One region of the Sphingomonas sp. PAMC26645 genome, then DNA from elsewhere that is predicted to be linked to it. Evidence: riboswitches for the same ligand, from Rfam matches in the RefSeq annotation. Region 1 holds a riboswitch; each other region holds the start of a gene.

Region 1 (7,363 bases):
ACCGCCATTAGCGCCGGAGCAGCGACGGCAGCGAGCGTCAGGAGGAGTCCCCAGCCGACCAGGTCGCGCGATCGGACTGCGCCGGCGACCGCGGCGCCCAATCCGCCCGCCCGCAACGGCGGCAACAGGACTGCCCAGGCTAGCGGTCCCATGCGGGCCGCAAACGGCACCAGGATGACCAGCCACCACGCCTTCGACCCGACCGCGTGCAGCAGAACCAGCTTGGCGATCATCTGGGCGACGATCGCGACGACGCCGAAGCTGCCGATATGCGGATCGGCCATCACCGCGAGCAACCGCGTCCGATCGCCATGCGCCGCGCCCAGTCCGTCGGAAAGATCGGCCAGCCCGTCGAGATGCAATACGCCCGTGACGGCGATCCACGTCAGCAATGCGGTGCATGCCCCGGTCCAGGGGTCGATCGATGCGCCTGCCCATCCCGCCGCAGCGACGAGCACGCCGATCGCCAGTCCGACGAGCGGATAGTATCGGATCGCCGCGGCAAAGTCGTGAGCCCCGGCCTCGACCCGCGGCATCGGCAGGCGCGTCAGGAAACCGAAAGCGATGACCAGCCGCTTCACGTCGCCAGCCCGACGATCTGAACAGTCCGATCCGGCCCAGGCCAGATCCGCAACGACACGAGCGCGGCATAAGGCAGGTCGAACGCCCATGTCTGACGACGATCGAACCCGCACAGGTCCGCCAGCGCCGCCCGGATAGCGCCACCGTGCGTGACGACCAACGTCGGCACCGGGGGAAGTACCGCCAAGGCATTGCCGACACGGTCCAACAACGACGACCATCGCTCACCATCCGGCGGCGGGGCGGCGTCCGGATCATCGTGGAACCGCGCGAAGGCGGCCGGATCGACATCGGCGGGACGCAAGCCGTCCCATGCTCCAAAGTCGAGTTCGCGCCACCGTCGATCGACCTCGCCGACGATGCCCCGCGCGCTGCCGATCGCCGTCGCGCAATCGCGCGTACGCCTCAGACCGGACGACACGATCGCAGCAACCTCCAGCCCTGCGGCTCGCTGGACGCACGCCGCAATACCGGCCTCCGTTACCGGATCGTCCGTTCGCCCCAGCAACAGGCCTTCGCGGACGGGAGCACCATGCCGCATCAGGTACAGCATGTGCGAACCGGTCACGCGACTGAGACCCCCGCCTCGGCAAAGGTCGCCATCTCGTCATGCGCCGCCAGCGCCGCACGAACGAGCAACGTCGCAGTCGCCGCGCCGCTTCCCTCGCCGAGCCGCATGCCTAGCGATAGCAGCGGATCGAGGCCCAATGCCCGCAACAGGCGCGCATGACCCGGCTCGGCCGACACGTGGCCGGCAAGACAATGTGCGAGGATATCCGGGCACGCAGCGGCGATCGGCGCGACCGCGGCACAGCATATGAAGCCGTCGAGCATGACGGGTACGCCGGCCAGACGCGCCGCGAGGACCGCGCCAGCGATCGCCGCAAGTTCACGACCGCCAAGCCTGCGTAGCGTCTCGAACGGGGTGGTCAGTGCGTCCCGGTGCAGCGCCAGCCCGGCCTCCACGGTCGCGATCTTGCGGGCCATGCCGTCGTCGTCGACTCCCGTACCGGGCCCGACCCAGTCGCGTGCCGAGCCATCGAAGCTGGCGAGGCACAGCGCGGCGGCGGAGGTCGAGTTGCCGATCCCCATCTCGCCGAGCACGATCAGGTCGGGCGCGTCCGCAACGACTGCGGCGCCCGCGTTGATCGCATCGAGGCATTCCTCCTCCGACATCGCCGGGGCGACGGTGAAATCGATGGTCGGCCGGTCGAGGTCGAGCGGAACGACTTTGAGATCGAGCCCCGCCGCGCGCGACAGCGCATTGATCGCCGCACCGCCATGTTGGAAATTGGCCACCATCTGCGCGGTGACGGAGGCCGGAAACGCACTGACGCCGCGATCGACGATGCCGTGATTACCCGCGAAGATCACCACCCGGCCGCGATCGAGCCGCGGGCGTTCATGGCCCTGCCAGCCGGCCATGAAGACGGCAATCTCTTCCAACCGCCCGAGCGAGCCCGGCGGCTTGGTCAGTTCGCCCTGCCGCGCCACTGCCGCCAATCGAGCAGCTTCGTCCGGCTGCGGCAACGCGCTCAAGGATGTTAGAAATGCCCCGGCCGTCGGAAAAAAGGTCATTCCACGACGAACCCGGCGGGCGGCGTGCGGGTGATGAAGTGGCCCTTCACGCCCTGCGGCCATTGCTTGAACGGCACCTGTCCGAACGCACTCTCGCCGTAGAGCCGTGCGTAATCCAAGATCGCACGGGCAGCGTCTTCGGTCGGCTCGAAACGGCCGAGCACATAGCCGACCTTGGCGGGCGCGCGGAGGTGGATCGTGCAGAAATCCTGGCAGGCGAACAGGCACGGCATCTCCTGCACCGCCACGTCGGCATAAGCGGGATCGCTCGCCTGCATCGCCTTCAGCGCGCTAACGAGCCGTGCGCCGCCGCGCTGACCCTGCTCGTCGTCACGCGCATCGGTGGAATGGCGGCACGTGTTGCACGCGACCACGGCAACGCCGTCTTCGACCGGCTTCAGCATGTCCGTGCCCGGACGATATTGGAATGACGTGAACTTGGCATAGGAACCCCTTCGGACAGTCGATCCCGCACCGCGCGAAGGGCGAAAGGCGCACGCCTCCAGCCTCCGCGCGACGCGAAGCGATGTCGTCGCTCGGGGTGTTACCCGTCCGTTCGGCGCACCCTGGCCGGACGAAAGACGACCGCGACGGGCAGGTCTCCTGGCTCGCGGGTCAACGCCGTCCGCGCCGCCTTCTCGGGAACATCCCAATGGCATGAGGCACGATGGCTCGCCGCGTACAGTTGCAGGGGCAGCCGGGTGTTTCCCGTTCCCATTTTCATCCCCCTCCGCGCGAGCATCGGGGGAACCTGTCGCGGGGGCAGCGATAGGCGGGAGGTGGAGACGACGCAAGACACGGCTACGTCCGTTAGAAGTCCGCGAGCCGTCCCCACGCCCTCCCGTCATCCTGACGAAAGTCAGGACCCAGGGTAACGGGCGGTGGCCTCCGTGGCTCTGGGTCCTGACTTTTGTCAGGATGACGGACGGTGGTCATAACGGGCCGTAGAATACGAAGCCGCCTAAAACTCCACGCCCGCCTGCGCCTTGACCCCCGACCGGAACGGATGCTTCACCTGCGTCATCTCGGACACCAGATCCGCCATCTCGATCAGTGCATCCGGCGCGTTCCGCCCGGTCACCACGACATGCGTCATCTCGGGCTTCGCCGCCAACACCGCCAGAACCTCGTCGACCGGCAGATACTCATACCGCAACACGATGTTCAGTTCGTCCGCCACGACCATCGCATAGGACGGATCGGCGATCATCCGCTTCACCTCGTCCCACGCCTCGCGCGCCACCGCGATGTCGCGCGCGCGATCCTGGGTGTCCCAGGTGAACCCCTCCCCCATCGGCTTGAACTCGCACAGCGCGGGGAACGCATCGAAGACCGCCTTCTCGCCGGTCGCCATCGCGCCCTTGACGAACTGCACCACGCCGACCTTGCGCCCATGACCGATCATCCGCACCGCCATGCCGAACGCGGCAGTCGACTTGCCCTTGCCCTTGCCGGTGTGGACGATGACCAGCCCCTTCTCGATCGTCTTGCTCGCGACGATCCGGTCGTGGACCTCCTTGCGCTTGGCGCTCTTGGCATTCTGTTCTTCGTCGGTCCGCATGGTCATGTCCTCTCGCGCACCCGATGGCGGATCGCGCCGCGCGGCGCTAGAGCGACCGACATGCTCCGCATTACCGACCTCAAGCTGCCGCTCAACCACGCCGACGAAGCGCTCCCCGCCGCGATCCGCGACCGCCTGCGCGTCACCCCACGCGACCTGATCCGTTACACCGTGGCGCGTCGCGCGCACGATGCGCGTGACAAGATGGACATCCAGCTCGTCTATTCGGTCGACGTCACGCTGAAGAACGAGGACACCGTCCTAACCCGCTTCCGCAAGGATCGCCACGTCCAGCGCACCCCCGACACAGGCTACCGCTTCGTCACCAAGGGCGGCGCGAGCTACACCGGCCCCCGCCCTGTGGTGGTCGGCGCAGGGCCGTGCGGGTTGTTCGCTGGCCTGATCCTCGCGCAAATGGGATTCCGCCCGATCATCCTCGACCGCGGGAAAGTCGTCCGCGAGCGTACCAAGGACACCTGGGGTCTGTGGCGCAAGAGCGTGCTCAACCCCGAATCCAACGTCCAGTTCGGCGAGGGCGGCGCCGGCACCTTCTCCGACGGCAAGCTCTGGAGCCAGATCAAAGACCCGCGCCATCTCGGCCGCAAAGTCCTGACCGAATTCGTGAAAGCCGGCGCGCCGCCCGAGATCCTCACCGAAGCGCACCCGCACATCGGCACGTTCCGCCTCGTCACGATGGTCGAGAGCATGCGCGCGACGATCGAGGCGCTGGGCGGCGAATACCGCTTCTCCACCCGCGTCGACGGTCTCAACATCGTCGAGGAGGCCGGCACCCGCCAACTCCGCGGGCTCCACCTCAGCACCGGCGACTATCTCGAGGCGAACCATGTCGTCTTCGCGGTCGGCCACAGCGCGCGCGACACGTTCGAAATGCTCCATGCCAAAGGCGTTCATGTCGAAGCCAAGCCGTTCTCGATCGGCGTCCGCATCGAGCATCCGCAATCCTGGATCGACGAAGCCCGGTTCGGGCCCTGCGCCGGCCACCCCGACCTCGGGGCGGCGGCGTACAGCCTGTCGCACCACTGCAAGAACGGGCGCACCGTCTACAGCTTCTGCATGTGCCCGGGCGGGACCGTCGTCGCCGCGACGTCCGAGGAAGGCCGCGTCGCGACCAACGGCATGAGCCAATATTCGCGCAACGAACGCAACGCGAACTCGGGGATCGTGATCGGCATCGACCCCGAACGCGACTATCCCGGCCACCCGCTCGCCGGGATCGAGCTGCAACGCCACTGGGAATCGCGCGCATATGTCGCCGGCGGCTCGAACTACAAGGCTCCCGCGCAACGCATCGGCGACCTGCTCGCGGGGCGAGCGTCGACTGCGCTGGGCTCGGTGATCCCGTCGTACAAGCCGGGGGTGCACATGACCGACCTGTCGGAGTGCCTGCCCGACTTCGCCATCGCTGCGCTGCGGGAGGCTCTGCCGGCGTTCGGGCGTGAGATTCCGGGTTACGATCATCCCGATGCGGTGCTCACAGGGGTCGAGACGCGGACGTCATCGCCGGTCAGGATCACGCGCGGCGATGATTTCGTCAGCCTCAATACCGCCGGCCTGTTCCCGGCGGGCGAAGGTGCTGGCTATGCGGGGGGCATTCTTTCCGCCGCGGTCGACGGCATCAAGGTCGCGGAAGCGGTTGCGTTGAGCCTCACTGCCTAAGCCGTTTCGTTCCCCCGCGAAGGCGGGGGTCCAGGAGCCACAAATACCTGCGTTCGTTACCCTGGGCTCCCGCCTTCGCGGGAGAACTAAAGGTTGCGGCAACTGACTTATGACCCTGCCAAGACAAAACACCACCCCGGCGAAGGCCGGGGCCCAATTGGGGGACGCCGCTAACTGAGGCCGAGCATCGTTACTCCGACCTTTCCAATTGGACTCCGGCCTTCGCCGGGGCGGTGCACGTCGACGGCGACCGAGTTTGCGACAGAAGCCTGCAATGGGACCAACGCTTCCTCGGACTAAAGTAAGAGTCGCGCAGTCCATGTGCTAAGCAAGGTCCAGATCGCGCCCCCACCCCTCACCTCCGCCGCTGCGGCCCCGTCTCGATCAACCACGCCCGCGGCAGTCCCGTCGGCTTGGCCACCCCGTCCAGCCGTCGCGCACTCACCAGCGCGACCCGCTTCAGGATCATCTGGTCCTTGAACGCGTCCATCCCGCCGCCGGTCGGCTTGCCGAGAATGCGCTTCACCACGTCCATCCCCGCGACGACATGCCCGAACGCGGCATAGCCCGGATACCCCGCGCGCGCGTCCATCGCCGGCGCCGGCCCGACCGTGATGAAGAAATTGCCGCCAGCCGACGCTGGCGTCATCCCCCGCGCCATCGAGATCGTCGCGTCAAGATGCTTGATACCCGTCATCGCCGTGGTTTCGAGCGGAAACGGCGGCAGGATCCGCCGTGCATCGGTGCGTATGCCCGCTTGGATGAAGCCGAGCTTCGGCACAGACTTCTGGCGGCTCGCGCGGTAGAAGTCGGTGCCGTCGAACCGGCCGTCATCGACATAGGCGAGGAAATTCGCGGTCGTCTTCGGCGCATGGCGGGCGTCGAGCGCCAGCAGGATCGGCCCCTCCGACGTGACTAGGCGCACGCGTACCAAGCCCGGCTTCGGTCCCGGTTTGGCGCGCTGAACCTGCCGACTTGCCGGCTGCGCCGTTCCTGCCGTCGCCAAGGCCGCAATGGCTACGAAGCCGATCATCAAACGTCGCATTTCGATCACTCACGCCTTTACCGGTTGGGGCCGGCTACCTGTCCGTTTGCGGCGAGGCAAGCGTGGAGGGGTATGTGGTGGAGCGCTGCACGACAGCGGCGCCAGTTTTAGACCGTGCGGGGGCTCCAACTAGCTTGCACCTTAGATCAGTGTGGCGAACGCCTACTCCCTAGGCACCTCCCCGGCGGAGGCCGGGGCCCAATTGGGAGACGTCGGTGATGTAGGTTTGTGCTAAACCACTCAGGCCATACCAATTGGGCCCCGGTCTCCGCCGGGGAGGTGTACTGGTTGATGGTTCGTCTAAAGCTCTCGTGTGCGCCGGATAATTAGTATTGCACGGCGAAACCGACCGCCCCCCCTGTCCCCTCAAACATAGCGCGGAATCGGCCCCACCTGCGGCGTCTGGTCCGGCAGGTCCACCATCGTCTCGTCGATGAAACACCAGCCCCAGCCCTCCGGCGGGTCATAGCCCTCGATGATCGGATGTCGCGTCGCGTGGAAGTGCGCGGTCGCGTGACGGTGCGGGGAGTCGTCGCAACAGCCGACATGACCGCATTCCCGGCACAGCCGCAGATGCACCCATTCGCTGCCGATCCCGAGGCACTCCTCGCAGCCCTTGGCGCTCGGCGTTACCTCGCGGATCGTATCCATGTGCGTGCAACCGTAGCTCATTCCGCGTGCCTTTCCGCCATGTCTGCCAAAACCGTGTGGATCTGCGCGACCACCGCCGCGCCTTCGCCGACCGCCGCCGCGACGCGCTTGGTCGATCCGGCGCGGACGTCGCCGATCGCGAAGACGCCCGCGCGGCTCGTCTGCAACGGCAGCTCGGCGGCACCGGTGACGATGAATCCCTTTTCGTCGGTATCGACGCAACCCTTCAGCCACCCCGCATTGGGGTCCGCGCCGATGAACAGGAACAG
Region 2 (7,363 bases), 240 kb from region 1:
CTAGCCGCTTGTCGAGCGCGAAGCTTTCGGTCGGGACGGCGACAGTCGAGTCGATCGTCCAGCGCCGTATCCGATCGCACTCGTAGCGAATGCCGCCGACGATCGAGACATGCTCGCCAACCTTCAGCCGGTCCTCCGCGAAGATCGCATATTCGTTCGTCCGCGTGCGATACCGCGGCGCGATCCCCTGGGTGTCGACGATCACGCCAGGATCGAACACGAACGGATCGACCACCGAGACTTGCGGGTCGGCGCCGAAATTGTGCGAATAGGTGAGCTTGACGAGGTTCACATCGAACCCCGCGACGACATCGTTGGTCACGCCGTCCGCGATCCGCGTCTTGAGCGTAACGCCACCCTGGTCGCCCCATTGCGTCTGATCGTGAACGATCCCGGTCATGTCGGTGCGATAAATGCCCCCGGGCGTGGCGCGCACGTCATTCGCGCCATTGGGGCAGAAGCCGTCCGCCGCCAGCCAGCAATAGCTTTCGAGGTTGAGCCACTCGCGCTTGGAGGTGAGCCGATAGGCTTGGTTGCTGACGGTGAGCGTCTCGCTCGGCTGCCAATCGATCTGGAGGCTGGTCCGGTTGTCGCGGTAGCGGACATGGCCGTCGCGCGTGTTGTAGTTGCGGTCGCGATTGTCGTGGTCGAGCCGTCCGTCGATCAGCGGCGTGCCGAAATAGCGCATCGGGTTCTGGTTGCCATAATCATCGCGCACCGTGACGACGAGCCGATCGGTCGGTGCCCAGCGCAACGTCCCCGACAGCGCGTAGCTGCGCGACTGCCCGCGATCGACATATCCGTCGGACCGCCTGTAGCTGCCATCGACACGGTAGGAGAGATGCTCGTCGAGCGGTCCACCGGCACCGGCAGCGACGTGGAAACTGTCCTGCGATCCATAGCCGATCTCGCCGTCCACATCGGTGTGCCGTGTATTCGGCTTGCGCATCAGCACGTTGACCGCGCCGCCTAGCGCACCTTGCCCGTACAGGACGGAAGCCGGACCGCTGAGCACGTCGATCCGCTCGACCATCCACGGATCGCTCGGAAAGGTGATCGTGCCGGCCGCAGGAAAGAGGCGGATACCGTCGATCAGTTGCAACACCGAACCCTGACCGCTGAACCCGCGCGCGGCGAGCGCCGTGCCACCATTGCCGAGATTGGCGACGCTGGTGATGCCGGGCGCGCGGCTCGTCGCGTCGTTCACGGACACGTCGCCGCGCGCCCGGATCGTGTTGCCGTCGATCGTCGACAGCGTTGCCGGCGTTTCGAGCGGCGACAGGTTCAGGCGGCTGCCGGTCGAGTTCGGAACCGTAAGGTCGGCCTGATGGCGGCCAGTGACGAGGATATCGTCGGCGTTACCCGCCGAGCGATCCTCCCCAACCTGCGCGCTGGCCAGGGATGGTAGAAAGGTGACGAGCAACGACGCGGCAAACGCGGCGCACGGTGATGGAAACGACATATAAAAGCCCCCGAGGCGTCGGACGAACCGGCAGGGGCCTGTCACCGAGCACGAGGCTCGAACGTGCGCCGGCGAGCGCGCCACGAGCGGATTGCCCGAGCACGTCCAAGCGAACGGGACCAGTCGTGCCCGACGGACGCCATCGCGACCGGCACGCCTGCCCATGCGGTCCCCACCGCACACATCGTCGCTCAGACGGAGTACCGTGCCTCGGCCATCCCCTGGACTAGGCAAGAGCGACCACACGCCGGCAGGTCTCCTGGCTCACGGGTCAACGCCCGATGCACAACCTTCCCAGACCGATCGGTCCAGTGGCTGGTGGCCGGGGACTTTGCCCGACCACGCACGTGCATCACGCTCGCCGCTTACAGTTGCAGGGACAGCCTCGGCATCAGGTGGACGAAGCCACCCTCACCGCGTTCCCTATTAAGCTCCTCGCGGAGCACCGGTGCGATCATGCCGACCCATCCGAGAACGGGCCGACGGGCAAGGTGTAGCGTGACGTTCCGACGCGGGCAATCGACGATCGCGTAACGATCTTGGCGATCCGTCGACCTATCGTCGTCGCGTTGCGTCCAGGAACGCGGCGGGCCAGACGAGCGGGGCGTTCCAGTTGATCGCCACTTCGTTGACGGTGAACGCGCGGTAATCGTCGGTCCACCACGTTTGTGGTGCGCACCCCTTCATCGGGCCGGTGGGGGGGGGGCCGGATAGCGTCCGTCCGCCGCGGCGGCCCAGAAGCGGTGGTGCGGGTGCTGCATCGGACGCGTGCCGATGCCGGTGACGTAGGACCGGTCGAGCGGATTGCGGCCAAGGATGTAGTCGAGGCTCGCCACGACTGCATTGCGGTACGCTGGCTATCGCTGCGCCCACATCTCGGGATGCGCGTCGATATAGCCCGACAGGGCGGTCGTGATCCGCGCATCGTCGGCGGTCGACGGATGCGAATGGCATCCCGTGAACGCGAGCCCCGTGACGGGCACGAACGCGATATTGCGCTGCCCTTCCGCCTTCAAACGCGCGGCGACCTTGCCGACTTCCGCCGCGATCTCGCCCCCGGCCATGTCGGTTGCCCACAGGACGACATGTGCGTCCGGATCGCGGGCGCGGAGGCGTTTGACGAAGTCGACATAACGCAGCTCGTAATCGGCATGGAGCGCCTCGCGCGTCTTCCACGGCTCGCCGGGATGGAGCGGCGTGGTGAAGTCGTTGGTGCCGAGCGCGATCACGAACAGACGCGGGTGCCACGCCGGGTCGACGTAGCGCGTCGCCTTGTCGAACAGCGTGAAGGGATAGGCAACGGGAAGCGTGTCGGCCGCCATGCCATTGTAATTGCGGACGATCCCGCGGCCAGAGATGGTGTTGACCTGATAGTCCGCGCCGTACCGCCTCGCCGCGAGCGCCGGCATGGCTTGCGAGGTATCGGTGGTCGCCCACACCTCCGCTTCGGTGCAGTCGCGCTTGGTCGAGACGTTGCCATAGCCGACGGTGTGGGAATCGCCGATAAACTCGATCTGCCGCGCTCGGGCGGGGGCGGGCAACGGGCGCGTCCCGGACGCCGCGTAAAATCCGCCGAAGACGGTCGGTGCGGCCTGGCTCTCGCTGACGACGTCGACGCGTATTGCGTGGCGCCCGTCGGCGAGGCCGGTGACGCGGTAGAGGCCTGGCTTGGGCTTGAAGAGCGTCGTCGGGGAGGACCGTCCACCGTGATAAGCAGGATGACATCCCCGTCGCCGATCTTCAGCAGGATGCCTGCGCCCCGAAAATTCGTCTCGAAATAGGTGCCCGGCCATTGGCGTCGATAGCCGTCCGGCGTCCGCTCGACCCGGCCGCCGATATGCATCGGAAGCGCGGCACCGGGCTTGCTCGATACCGCGGTGACGGTGATCGGCGTCGCGACCGCCGATGTCGACAGCAGCGCTGCACCGAGCAGGCCCAGAACCGTACGCATACCATGTGCTCCAGTTCGATCCGACACGGCCGGCATCAGAGCGCCGCCATTGCTGCGGCATGCGCCCGGATCACGTTTTGCGTCGAGGCGTCGCTGTCGAACACGCCGTACCAACCCTGCGGCTCGTGCGGCGGGTCACCCATATAGCCGAGGTCGCCGCGCTGGAACCGGTGGTCGGCATGCGGTGTCCGCGCCTCGCCGTTCCACGCCCAGAAGTTCGAGCCCGTGAGTGGTCCGCCGGACCTCGCATTGGCTTCGATCGCCGCATAGATCTGGCGATAGAAGCGATCCTTATAGACCGTCGTGATGGTCGGATCATAGGCGGTCTTCCCGTCGCGCGGATAGCCGAACTCCTCGATCACCAGCGGCTTGCCGAGCGTCGTGGCGAGCCGGATATGCGCGTCGATATAGCCGGCGACCTTGGCCGCGCCCGCGTCATAGGTACCGGCGAGATCACCCGCGTCCATCCAGGTCCAGTTGTTGGGCCAGATATGCGTCGTGAGGTAATCGATCGACGGAGAACGGTGCGCGGCGAGCACGACGTCCTCGCGCTCGATCGAACCCTTGAGCCCCTCCGAACCGGTCGAGACGAGGTGGTTGGGATCGAGCGTCTTGATGTACCGCGCGGTCTCGTCGATCCAGCGGTAGAAAGCAGGCAGGTTGGGTATGGCCACCACGGCGCCACCGGCGGGGCGTGGCTCGTTCGCCAACTGCCACGCCATGATCGTCGGATCCGCGGCGTAGGCGACGCCCGTCACGGTGTTGGTCCGCGAGACGATCGCGCGGATATAGTCGCGGTACATCGCCTGCGCCTGGCCGTTGGCATAGAACGCGGTGTTCCAGTCGGCGAACGCGGGCCACGGATGCGCGGGGTCGTTCATGTTGATGAACTTGCCGCCGTTGACCCACGACAAATAGGTCATCATTCCGCCCGACCATTCCCAGAAGTTGGCCAGGTAGATCACCCCGGTCATGTCGCGCTTCGCCATCTCGGCGAGCGTCCAGTCGAGGCCCTTGAGCAAGTCTTCGTTATAAGTCGCGGTCTTGTCGCGGAAGCCGGGCGTAATAGAGTTCTTCAGCGGCGAGAGTTCCGCCGACCCGAGGATGCGGAGGTTGCGCACGCCGAGCGCCTTCAAGCGGTCGAGTTCACGGCCGAGACGCGCGCGGTTGCCGTATGCGGTCTCCGCGCCGAGCCACGCGCCGTACCAGATGTTGGCGCCAGCATAGCGGTAGAGCTCGCCGCCACGCCGAAAATGGGTTCCGTCGACCGTGACGAACGGCGATGCTGCGGGCAATCCAGCCAGCCGACCGTTGTTCGTGCAGCCAGCGGCCAGAGCAACGCCCCCCAGCAACGCCGCACGTCGACCGATCATCGCCTCGTCCACGCCATCCCCCCTTATACCGCCACCGCGTCGAGCGTCTCCGCCGGACGATTGATCGACCGGTCGGATTGCCCAGCACCAGAGCCCTCGTCTTTAGGTTTGCATGACGCGGCGCGCTACCGGGATTTATCATACTTGAAGTCGAACACGTCGGACGTTCGCGGCTGGGGGATGATGCACCTGCATTCCGTGCATCCCAATCGTACCAGAACGCGTTTGTCCTCTACCGTCTCGCTAGCCGAGTTAGGTCGCCATCACTGCCGGAGTTGCTCATGTCCAAGACCATCATCGCCGACCTGTTTGCCGAGACGCTGCACCTGGCGGGCGTAGAGCGGATCTACGGTGTCGTTGGCGACAGCCTCAACGGCCTGACCGACAGTCTGCGACGGCAGGGCAAGATCGAGTGGATCCATGTTCGCAACGAGGAGGCTGCGGCCTTTGCGGCGGGTGCGGAGGCGCAACTTACCGGTAAGCTGGCGGTATGCGCCGGATCCTGCGGTCCCGGCAACATGCACCTGATCAACGGACTCTACGACTGCAACCGGACGCGCGTGCCCGTGCTGGCGATCGCGGCACAGGTACCGAGCGGCGAGGTCGGCTCGAACTATTTCCAGGAGACGCGCCCGGAAGCGCTGTTCCGCGAATGCAGCGTCTATTGCGAGACGATCTCCGATGCCGACCAGATGCCGCGAACGTTGGAGACGGCGATCCGGGCGGCGGTCGGGCATCGCGGTGTTTCGGTCGTCGCGATGCCGGGCGATGTAGCGCTTCGGTCGACGACGGGCACGCTGGCGCGGTCGAAGGGCGCACTCTTGCCGCCGCCTTCGGTGACGATACCGGCGGAGGCGGACATCGCCGAACTCGCTGCGCTGTTGAACGGTGCGCAGAAGGTGACGATCCTGGCAGGGCGGGGGTGCCGCACCGCGCATTCCGAGCTCGTCACGCTCGCTGGCGTGCTTCAGGCGCCAATCGTCCACGCGCTGGGGGGCAAGGAGTTCGTCGAATACGACAACCCCTATGACGTCGGCATGACCGGGCTGATCGGCTTTGCGAGCGGCTACGACGCGATGATGGCGTGCGACGTGCTGCTGATGCTCGGCACGGATTTCCCGTATCGGCAATTTTATCCGGAGAAGGCGAAGGTCGCACAGATCGACCTGATCCCGGAGAACCTCGGTCGGCGGACGGCGATCGATATCGGGCTGGTCGGCGATGTCTGCGCTACTCTTGCGGCGCTGATCCCGCGCGTGAAGACCGGGCGCGATGGCAGCTTCCTAAAATCAGCGATCGAGAATTACGCCGAGTCCCGCAAGGGGCTGGACGATCTTGCCAACGGGACGCCCGGCAGTGGCGTCATCCATCCGCAGCATGTCGCCCGTGTCCTCAGCGAGCAGGCGGCGGACGATACTGTCTTCGCCTGCGATGTCGGCACGCCGACCGTATGGGCTGCGCGCTACCTGAAGATGAACGGTCGGCGCCGGTTGATCGGATCGTTCAACCACGGATCGATGGCGAACGCGCTGCCGCAGGCGATCGGCGTGCAGGCGGCGTACCCGGAGCGGCAGGTCATGACGTTGTCGGGCGATGGCGGGCTGGCGATGCTTATGGGCGAGTTGCTGACCGTGCGCCAACTTGGTCTGCCGGTGAAGATCATCGTCTTCAACAACGGCACGCTCGGGTTCGTCGAGATGGAGATGAAGGCGGCGGGCCTGGTCGAGACCGGCGTCGCGCTCGACAACCCCGACTTTGCGGCGATGGCGCGGGCGATCGGGATCCACGGCGTGCGCGTTACCGATCCGGGGGATGTCGAGGCCAGCATCCGGGAAGTGCTCGCGCATCCGGGGCCGGCGTTGCTCGACGCCGTCACCGCGCGCACCGAATTGTCGATGCCGCCCAAGATTACGTTGGAGCAGATGAAGGGCTTCACGCTCTATATGGCGAAGGCGATCATCAGCGGGCGCGGCGACGAGGTGGTCGAGCTGGGCAAGACGAATGTCGGCTTGCTCAAACGTCTGTTCTGAGCGAGCTCAGATCGGTCGTTGCCGGGTCCGTCAGAGCGAAAGACGGGCCCGCGCTGCGCGGTATTCGCGTTCGAGACGATCGACGCGATCGGCAACGCTCTCGACCTCGGTGACCGCGCCGATGCCCTGGCCCGAGCCCCAGATGTCCTTCCACGCCTTGGGTTTGGAACCGTTGCCGCCGCCGAAGTCCATCGTCGTGAGGTCGCCCTCGGGCAGGTTGTCCGGGTCCATCCCGGCCGCCTGGATCGACGCGCGCAGGTAATTCCCGTGCACGCCGGTGAAGAGGTTGGAATAGATGATATCTGAGGCTTTGCCGGCGACGATGCCGTCCTTGTACGCCTGGTCCGCGTTCGCCTCGGTGGTCGCGATGAACGGCGAACCGATATAGCCGAAGTCCGCACCCATCGCCTGCGCGGCGAGGACGGCGTCGCCGGTTGCGATCGAGCCCGACAGCGCGAGCGGGCCGTCGAACCATTGGCGGATTTCCTGGATGATCGCGAACGGTGACAGCCGACCCGCATGACCGCCAGCACCGGCCGCGACTGCG
Region 3 (7,363 bases), 1.1 Mb from region 1:
ATCCGCGCGCCACCCATCGGTGCGCCGACAGCCTCGGCGATCTGCGTGACCTGCGCCTGGCTCTCCGAGATCGAGTCGGGAATGCCGACCAGCAGCATCTTCAGCCCGGCGCGCGCGTACGCCGCCTGAGTCGCGGGTGGCGTATAGGTGCTGGCGATGACGAGATCGGGGTGGAGCGCGATAACCTCCTCCGCGGTCCCGGCGATCCCGCGAAACCGGCGCGCGACGACGATCGGGATCGAGGTCGCGGAAGGGTCCTGCGAATAATGGCTGATCGCGGCGATTCGTGCGGGCGGCAGGATGCGGACCAGCACCGAATCCACGCACGGATTGGTCGAGACGATCCCCCCGCCTACTCCCGCGCCGGGGGGGGTTGCGCAGCCCCCGATCAGGAGTGCGAGGAGGATCGCTCCGCGCCTCACTTCAGGCGCAACCGCACGCCGCCATAGGCCGCGCGGCCGTAATTGCCGTAGCCGGCGATCGTCTCGTACCGCGCGTCGGTCAGGTTATCGACGCGGCCATAGACCGCGAACCGCTCGCCGATCGGCAGTTCCGCACGCACGCCGGCCAGCGCATAGCCGTCGAGACGTGTGGTATTGCTCGCCTCGTCGAAGCTGTCGCCGACCATCGTCACGGTGCCGCCGACGGAGAGGCCGAACGCGAACCGATAATCGGCATCGACGCTCGCGGTCTGCTTGGGGCGCCGTGCAAGATCATTGCCGAAATTGTCCCCAATCGAGCGGTTCTCGGTGTCGATATAGCTGTAATTCGCCGTCAGCGTCAGCGCATCGATAGGGCGCAGGGCGAGCGTGAATTCAACGCCGTCCGCCTCGGCCCGAGCGACGTTGTCATACACGCCGAACGGACGGTTGGCGCAGATCGAATCGGCCGTCTCCAGCTCGGCCGGGCTGCAATCGCGGAAGTCGATCTGGTTGCGCGTGCGGCGATTGAAGTAGGTCACCCCGACGCGGCCGCGGTTACCGAGGAAGGCTTGCTCGACGCCGACATCGAAGTTGCGCGCGGTCTCCGGATCGAGGCCGCGGTTCCCGTAGTCGGAGAAGAGCTGGTACAAGGTCGGTGCCTTGAAGCCCTCGCCATAGCTCGCGCGGACGGTGGTGCCGGTCCGCAATGCCAACGCTGCGTTGGCGCCGAACGTCGTGTGGCTGCCGAAATCGTCGTGGTCGTCGTTGCGGACGCCGCCGGTGACCGTGAGTACGTCGACCGGCTTGACGATCAGTTGGCCGTAGACGCTGGTGATGCCGGTATGCGCGAAGGTGCTGCCGTCGTTGAAGCGGCTGTTCTCGCGCTCGACGCCTGCGACGACGCGCACTTGGTCGAGCGGACGGAAGTCGCCCTGATACTCGTAGCGTTCGCTGCGGCCGCGGCCGAGAAACGTCACGTCCCCGCCGGGCTGCGAGTAATTGTCGCGGTTGATGTCGGCGATCGTGAACGCCACGCGGTTGTTGAATCGGCCGTCCGCGAGGTTCGCATGCAGCCCCGCATAGCCGTACAACTCCTGCGTAGTGGAGTAAGCGGGGCTGTCTGCGACCACGAACGTATTCGGGTCGAAACCGTCGTCGATGTCGACGCGGCTGTCCGCGAAATAGCCGCGCAGGTCGAGGCCGATGCCCGGCGCGAACTCGACGCCGACCCGCCCGGTCGCGCCATATTGTCGATAGCCGTCGCGCTCGGTGCCGCTGGCCGCGGACGAGATGCCGTCGGTGCGCAGATATCCGCCGGTCAGCGATCCGGATACCGGACCCGACTTGCCCGACACGCCCGCGCTCGCGAACACGCTGTCGGCATAGCCATATTCGGCGTTGGCGCGGGCTTGCACGCCTTCGGTCGGCGCCTCGGTGATGATGTTGACGACGCCGCCGAGCGCCTGGCTGCCCCACGGCACCGAGTTCGGGCCGCGCAGGATTTCGATCCGCTCGACCGAGCTCGAAAGGAGGTTGCCAAAGTTGAAGCCGCCGCCGGTCGACGAGGGATCGTTGACGCGCACGCCGTCGATCACGACGAGCGTCTGGTCCGCCTCGGCACCGCGGATGCGGACGCTGGTCAGCGCGCCGACCGTGCCGTTGCGCGTCACCGTAACGCCCGGAGTGGTCGCGAGCAGATCGGACACCACAGTGGTCTGGCGGCGCTCGATCTCGGCGCGGTCGATCACGGTCACGGCCTGGCCGATCTCGCTCAGCGGTTGTGCGGCGCGGGTTGCGGTGACGACGACTTCGGGAGCGTCGGGGTCGGGAATGTCCTGCGCGTAGGCGGGCGATGCGATCGCCGCGGCGCTCAGGAGAAGGAAGAATTTCGTCATCGGCTGCGTCCTAACCAGAACCGCCAGCGACCATTCGCCGGGCGGCCAGACGTCTCTCGCTCGAGGAAACCCGGCATGACCGGAGCACTCGTCCGCGCCGGACACCCGCCCGCGCAGTGGATCGACCGTGAGAGGCAGGTCTCCTGGCTTCCGGGTCGCCGCGCCCACCCCACCTTCCCAGGCCGAGACCCAGTGGCATATCGGGGTGGCCGCTATCCGGTCACAGTTGCGGGTACAGCGCCGGTCTTGCAGACATATCCGCGCACCGACTTCCCTTTTGATCCCGTCGCCGGGAACCCTTCACGGGGGTGGCATTAGTCGTGCGCCAGACACGGGTCAACGCGGGGGCTGCTGATCCTCCCCCTGGCGGGGGAGGATCGTAAGCTCCCTCACCGTCCATCGCACCACCCCGGTGGAGGCGTGTTAGTCGGGACGTCGCTTTCCCTACCTTGTTCTCCCGCGAAGGCGGGAGCCCAGTCTGGGTCCCCGCCTTCGCGGGGAAACATGCTGCCTTTCTTTCCCTGGCTGCGGGCGGATTGACTCTTACCGAAGCCCGTAGCGCAGCCCGACCCAGATCGTCCGCGGCGTGGCGCGCTCGACGATTTTAGCGCCGCTGATCCCTGCCTCGACCCGCTCGTTGAACAGGTTCTCCCCGCGCAGTTCCGCAACCAGCGACCGCAGGATCGGCAGCGCCGCATACGCGTCCAGCGTCGTCGCCGGATCGAGCACCCGCGTGTTCTGGTCGTCGTCATACTGCCGCCCGATATGCCGCACCGTCAGCGACATTGCCGCCGCATCGCGCCGCCAGTCGACCGTCCCTGACACCTGGTCGCGCGGGGTCTGCGCCGGACGCAAACCGTCCAGAGCAGCCGTAATCCCCGCCCCCTCGACCTTCGAATTCGTATGCGACCACGACGCCTGAACGCCCCACAGACCCGGCCGATACGACGCATCCAACTCGAACCCATGCGCGCGGATCGCGTCGAGGTTCTGGCGAACGCGGTAGGTCGTCACCCCCGGCAATACCTGCACCGGACTGGTCGTCGTGACGTTCGCCACCGCATCCTTCAGCCGGTTGTAGAAATAGGTCGCGGCGATGCTCATCCCCGGCGCAGGCGTCAGCGTGACACCGCCCTCGACCCCGGTCAGTCGCTCCGGCGCCAACAGCGCGTTCGCCGCGGTCGCGTCGTTGCCGACGCGGAACGGCCGATACAGTTCGTTGAGCGTCGGCAGTCGCCACCCGCGATACCCGGCCGCGCGCAAAGTGATCGCATCGACCGGCTGGTACGCTACGCCCGCCCGGCCGGTCGTCTCGCTGCCGTCGCGATCCGCATACCGGAGGTTGGTCAACGCCGCGCCACCCGCCAGGGGCCGCTCGGACAGATAGCCACCGTCGATCGACCACCAGTCGACCCGGCCACCCAGGCTGAACGTGAAGTCGCCCGCGACCAGGCTCCCGTCGGCGAACACGCCGGTCGTCGTCGTGCTCCCGCCAGCCTCGCGCCGCCGCGTCGGCACCGTGTTGACGATCGTATAAAGCTCCTGTGTCTTGCCGCTCACGTCGCGAACATCCGCGCCCAGACGCAGCGTGATGCTCTCGCCCAGCGGCGGAGCGATCTCGATCCGCCCCCCCAGTCCGGTCGCCGGCGTATTATACTGGTTCAGCGACTGGATCGCGGTCGACCGCGCGGCATTGATACTGTTGAAGCTGCTCGCAAACGCACGCGTCTGGAGATACGCCAGCGCCGAATACCCCCAGCGCCCGCGCCCGACGAGCCGGACGCTCGCATCCGCGCCTTCGCTCTTGTTGTCGGTAAAGTCGCTGCCCCGATCTCGCCGATCGGTGAACGCGCTCGCATTCATCTGCAATTCGGTCTTCGCATCGATCCCGATGACGGTCCGCAACGCCCCCGACGCTTGCTCATACGGCGCCGGACGATCGACGATCCCCCGGCTCTCCTCGACGGTCGGCGTGAAGCCATCCCCCCGCGTGTAAGCGCCGGACAGGGTCGCAAACCCAGACCCGCGCACAAGTGCTGCAGACCCCTGGGCATCGACCGAATCCCGGCTGCCATACGCAACGCTGCCCTGGAACGGTGCAGCCTGATCCGGCGTCGCGCTCTCAAGCTCGACCGTCCCGGCCAGCGCCCCCGGCCCTTGATACCCACTGCCGCCACCCCGCGTCACGCGGATGCGCCCGAGCCGCCCCGTCGCATAGGCCGGAAACGCAACCCAGCCACCGAACGGATCCGCCTGCGGCACACCGTCGAAGATCAGCAGCGCGCGGCTCGACGCATTCCCACCGATCCCGCGCAACGAAATCCCCTGGCTGGTGGGGTTGGCACTGCGCGAATCAGATCGGCGAAACTGCTGGAGCCCCGCGACGTCGGACAGCACGCTCTCCAGCCGATTGCTCGCGTTCGCCTGGATTCGCGCGCGATCGATCGTGACGATGTCGTATGCGCGATCGCCGGGCGCATCGGCCAGCCCACGCCCGGTGACGACGATGTCAGCCTGCTGGTCGGCAGGCGCGACCATCGTCTGCGCGACCGCGCCACTGGACGAAATCAACACGAAGGCGAGCGTAGAGAGCGAGATACGGATCATCGCCGCCGCATGGCAGCTTTTCCGCTCGCCCGGAATACGCCTCCGACGTCAGGCCGCGCCGAGCTTCGCCGCGTTGCGCACAATCGCCGCCGCTCCCGCTAGAACCGCTGCATCCTCGACGAACCCCGTCGGCGTCTGGCCGTACTGCGACATCGCCGCCATCCGCGCACGCCAGCCCGGATAGGACGCGGCCACCGCCGTCAGTCCACCCACCGCGGCGCCGATCCACCGCTGCCGCCGCGGGACGAGCGACGCCCCCGCGATCGCGGAAGTGACGAACCGCGCGGCCAGACCGATCGCGACGATCCGGTCGGGCGCCGTCTTCTGCTTGTCCCCCGCCATCTCACCGATCGCGAGCGCCAGCGCACCCGCCGCGACGACGGGATGCGACAGCAGCTTCGTGGCACCATTGTCGGCGGGCAGTTCGTCGCGAGCGGCGGCGATGGCGACCGCAGCAAGCGGCGTCATCGCGCGCTGGCCACCAACGAGGCCCATCAGGAAGGATGCGAGCATGGTGTTCTCCGGAAAAGCAGGTTCGAACGCATCAACGCGCGCAAGCTCAACTGGGGTCCGCCGTTGGAACCGACGGGCGATCCCTTTGATTCAGCACGGAAACCCGGACGCATGTCGGTCGTTCATCGCGGTATCTCCCCAAAGCTTCAGGACACCGATCGATGAGATTCGATGACAAGATCATAGTGATCGCCGGCGCCGCCTCCGGCATCGGCGAAGGCGCCGCGCGTCGTTTCGCCGCGGAGGGCGCGACGCTGGTGCTGGGCGACAAGGACGCGGACGGTCTCGCGAAGGTCGCTGCCAGCCTCGATGGCACGACCGTCGAAACGCTCGAAACCGACGTCTCCGACATGGCCGCCTGCGAGGCGCTGGTGGCGCACGCGATCGACAAGTTCGGCCGCATCGACGTGCTGGTCAACGATGCCGGCGTCGACCATCTCGGCAAGCTCGACGAGGGCGACCTCTCCGAATTCACCAAGGTCATCGAAACCGACCTCTACGGCGTCGTCCACATGAGCCGCGCCGCGATCGCCACCTTGCGCGCGAACAAGGGCTGCATCGTCAACGTCTCGTCGGTCTCGGGCCTCGGCGGCGACTGGAACCACAGCTTCTACTGCGCGGCCAAGGGCGCGGTGACCAACTTCACGCGAGCGCTCGCGATGGACGAGGCGAAGCACGGCGTCCGTGTCAACGCGGTCAACCCGTCGCTCACCTACACCGCGCTGACCGCGGGCATGAAGGACCAGCCCGACCTGATCGCGAAGTTCGAGGAACGCATCCCAATGGCACGCGGTGCACAGCCCGAAGACATCGCCGGCGCCATCGCGTTTTTGGCTAGCGCCGACGCGCACTATATAACCGGGGTCAACCTGCCGGTCGACGGCGGCCTTTCCGCCTCGAACGGCCAACCGGCGCTCTCCTGAGCGCGAGAGGATCACCATGACCGACTATAAGAAAACCGACGACGCGATCGCCAAGCTTACTCCCGAGCAGTTCCACGTCACGCAGCAGAGCGGCACCGAGCGGCCCGGCACCGGCGAATATCTCAACACGCGCGAGCCCGGTCTCTACGTCGACATCGTCTCGGGCGAGCCGCTTTTCGCATCCGCGGACAAGTTCGATTCGCATTGCGGCTGGCCGAGCTTCACCAAGCCGATCACGCCAGAGCACGTTGCCGAACTCCACGATCGCAGCCACGGCATGGTCCGCACGGAGATCCGTTCGGCGGGTGCCGACAGCCATCTCGGCCACGTGTTCGAGGATGGCCCGCAGGACAAGGGTGGCCTGCGCTACTGCATCAACTCGGCGTCGCTGCGGTTCGTCCCGCGTGCCGAGATGGAAGCCAACGGGTATGCCGCCTACCTGCCGCAGGTCGACGCGGCAGGTTGACGATAGCGCGCGACGGTGTGCCGCAAGGGCACACCGTCACGTCTTGACGACACTTCCTTTCAGCGCCGGGTCGCGAGCTTCGCACCCAGCGCCGTGACCAGCCCGAACACCGCATGGTTCACGCTGTGCATGCCGATCGTCTTCGCATCGGCCTGCCACTCCGGCGGCTTCACGCCGAGCAACGGCCCCGTGATCCAGTGCATCACCGCATAGAACGCCGCGCCGAACACCAGGCCCGAGCCGATGACCGACGCTTCCTCGTCGACGGTTGCGGCATAAGCCGCACCCGCCGCCGCAGACAGCAACAGGTGACCGCCCTGCGTAACGGCCTGCTCGCGCGACGACGGCAGGGCATCCGCGGCCGGCGTGTCGATGCCCAGCTTCTCCGCAGTCTTGCGTTCGAGCGTGACGATCTCGGACGGTTCGCCGGTCTTGCGCTCGCCTGCCATCAGCAGCGCGGTGATGCCCAGCCCGGCCACCAGGCCACCTGCGGCCGCGCCGGCCATACGTCGTGAATCCGCCCTACTTAAATCCATC

Evidence for each region. A riboswitch is a leader RNA that binds a small molecule or an ion and turns the genes downstream of it on or off. The one in region 1 is predicted to bind cobalamin.
Region 2: linked by a shared signal. The riboswitch ahead of E5673_RS11845 (TonB-dependent receptor) and the one ahead of E5673_RS12970 (DUF1636 domain-containing protein) in region 1 are both predicted to bind cobalamin.
Region 3: linked by a shared signal. The riboswitch ahead of E5673_RS17875 (TonB-dependent receptor) and the one ahead of E5673_RS12970 (DUF1636 domain-containing protein) in region 1 are both predicted to bind cobalamin.

What each region holds. Positions count from the first base shown of each region.
Region 1 is NZ_CP039249.1:2,801,763-2,809,125, forward strand. It holds gene cobS (adenosylcobinamide-GDP ribazoletransferase) at 1-581, opposite strand, end outside; gene E5673_RS12960 (histidine phosphatase family protein) at 578-1,135, opposite strand; gene cobT (nicotinate-nucleotide--dimethylbenzimidazole phosphoribosyltransferase) at 1,147-2,160, opposite strand; gene E5673_RS12970 (DUF1636 domain-containing protein) at 2,157-2,564, opposite strand; cobalamin riboswitch at 2,736-2,930, opposite strand; gene cobO (cob(I)yrinic acid a,c-diamide adenosyltransferase) at 3,122-3,727, opposite strand; gene E5673_RS12980 (NAD(P)/FAD-dependent oxidoreductase) at 3,782-5,398, shown strand; gene E5673_RS12985 (peptidylprolyl isomerase) at 5,754-6,431, opposite strand; gene E5673_RS12990 (UBP-type zinc finger domain-containing protein) at 6,810-7,115, opposite strand; gene E5673_RS12995 (FAD-dependent oxidoreductase) at 7,112-7,363, opposite strand, start outside.
Region 2 is NZ_CP039249.1:2,562,132-2,569,494, forward strand. It holds gene E5673_RS11845 (TonB-dependent receptor) at 1-1,462, opposite strand, end outside; cobalamin riboswitch at 1,694-1,927, opposite strand; gene E5673_RS20045 (glycoside hydrolase family 9 protein) at 2,146-2,298, opposite strand; gene E5673_RS20050 (GDSL-type esterase/lipase family protein) at 2,320-3,255, opposite strand; partial or broken gene E5673_RS20235 (hypothetical protein) at 3,174-3,449, opposite strand; gene E5673_RS11860 (mannanase) at 3,449-4,798, opposite strand; gene poxB (ubiquinone-dependent pyruvate dehydrogenase) at 5,068-6,816, shown strand; gene E5673_RS11870 (nitronate monooxygenase family protein) at 6,847-7,363, opposite strand, start outside.
Region 3 is NZ_CP039249.1:3,913,523-3,920,885, forward strand. It holds gene E5673_RS17870 (ABC transporter substrate-binding protein) at 1-422, opposite strand, end outside; gene E5673_RS17875 (TonB-dependent receptor) at 419-2,317, opposite strand; cobalamin riboswitch at 2,433-2,633, opposite strand; gene E5673_RS17880 (TonB-dependent receptor) at 2,861-4,924, opposite strand; gene E5673_RS17885 (DUF4126 family protein) at 4,973-5,437, opposite strand; gene E5673_RS17890 (SDR family oxidoreductase) at 5,599-6,360, shown strand; gene msrB (peptide-methionine (R)-S-oxide reductase MsrB) at 6,377-6,826, shown strand; gene E5673_RS17900 (hypothetical protein) at 6,886-7,332, opposite strand.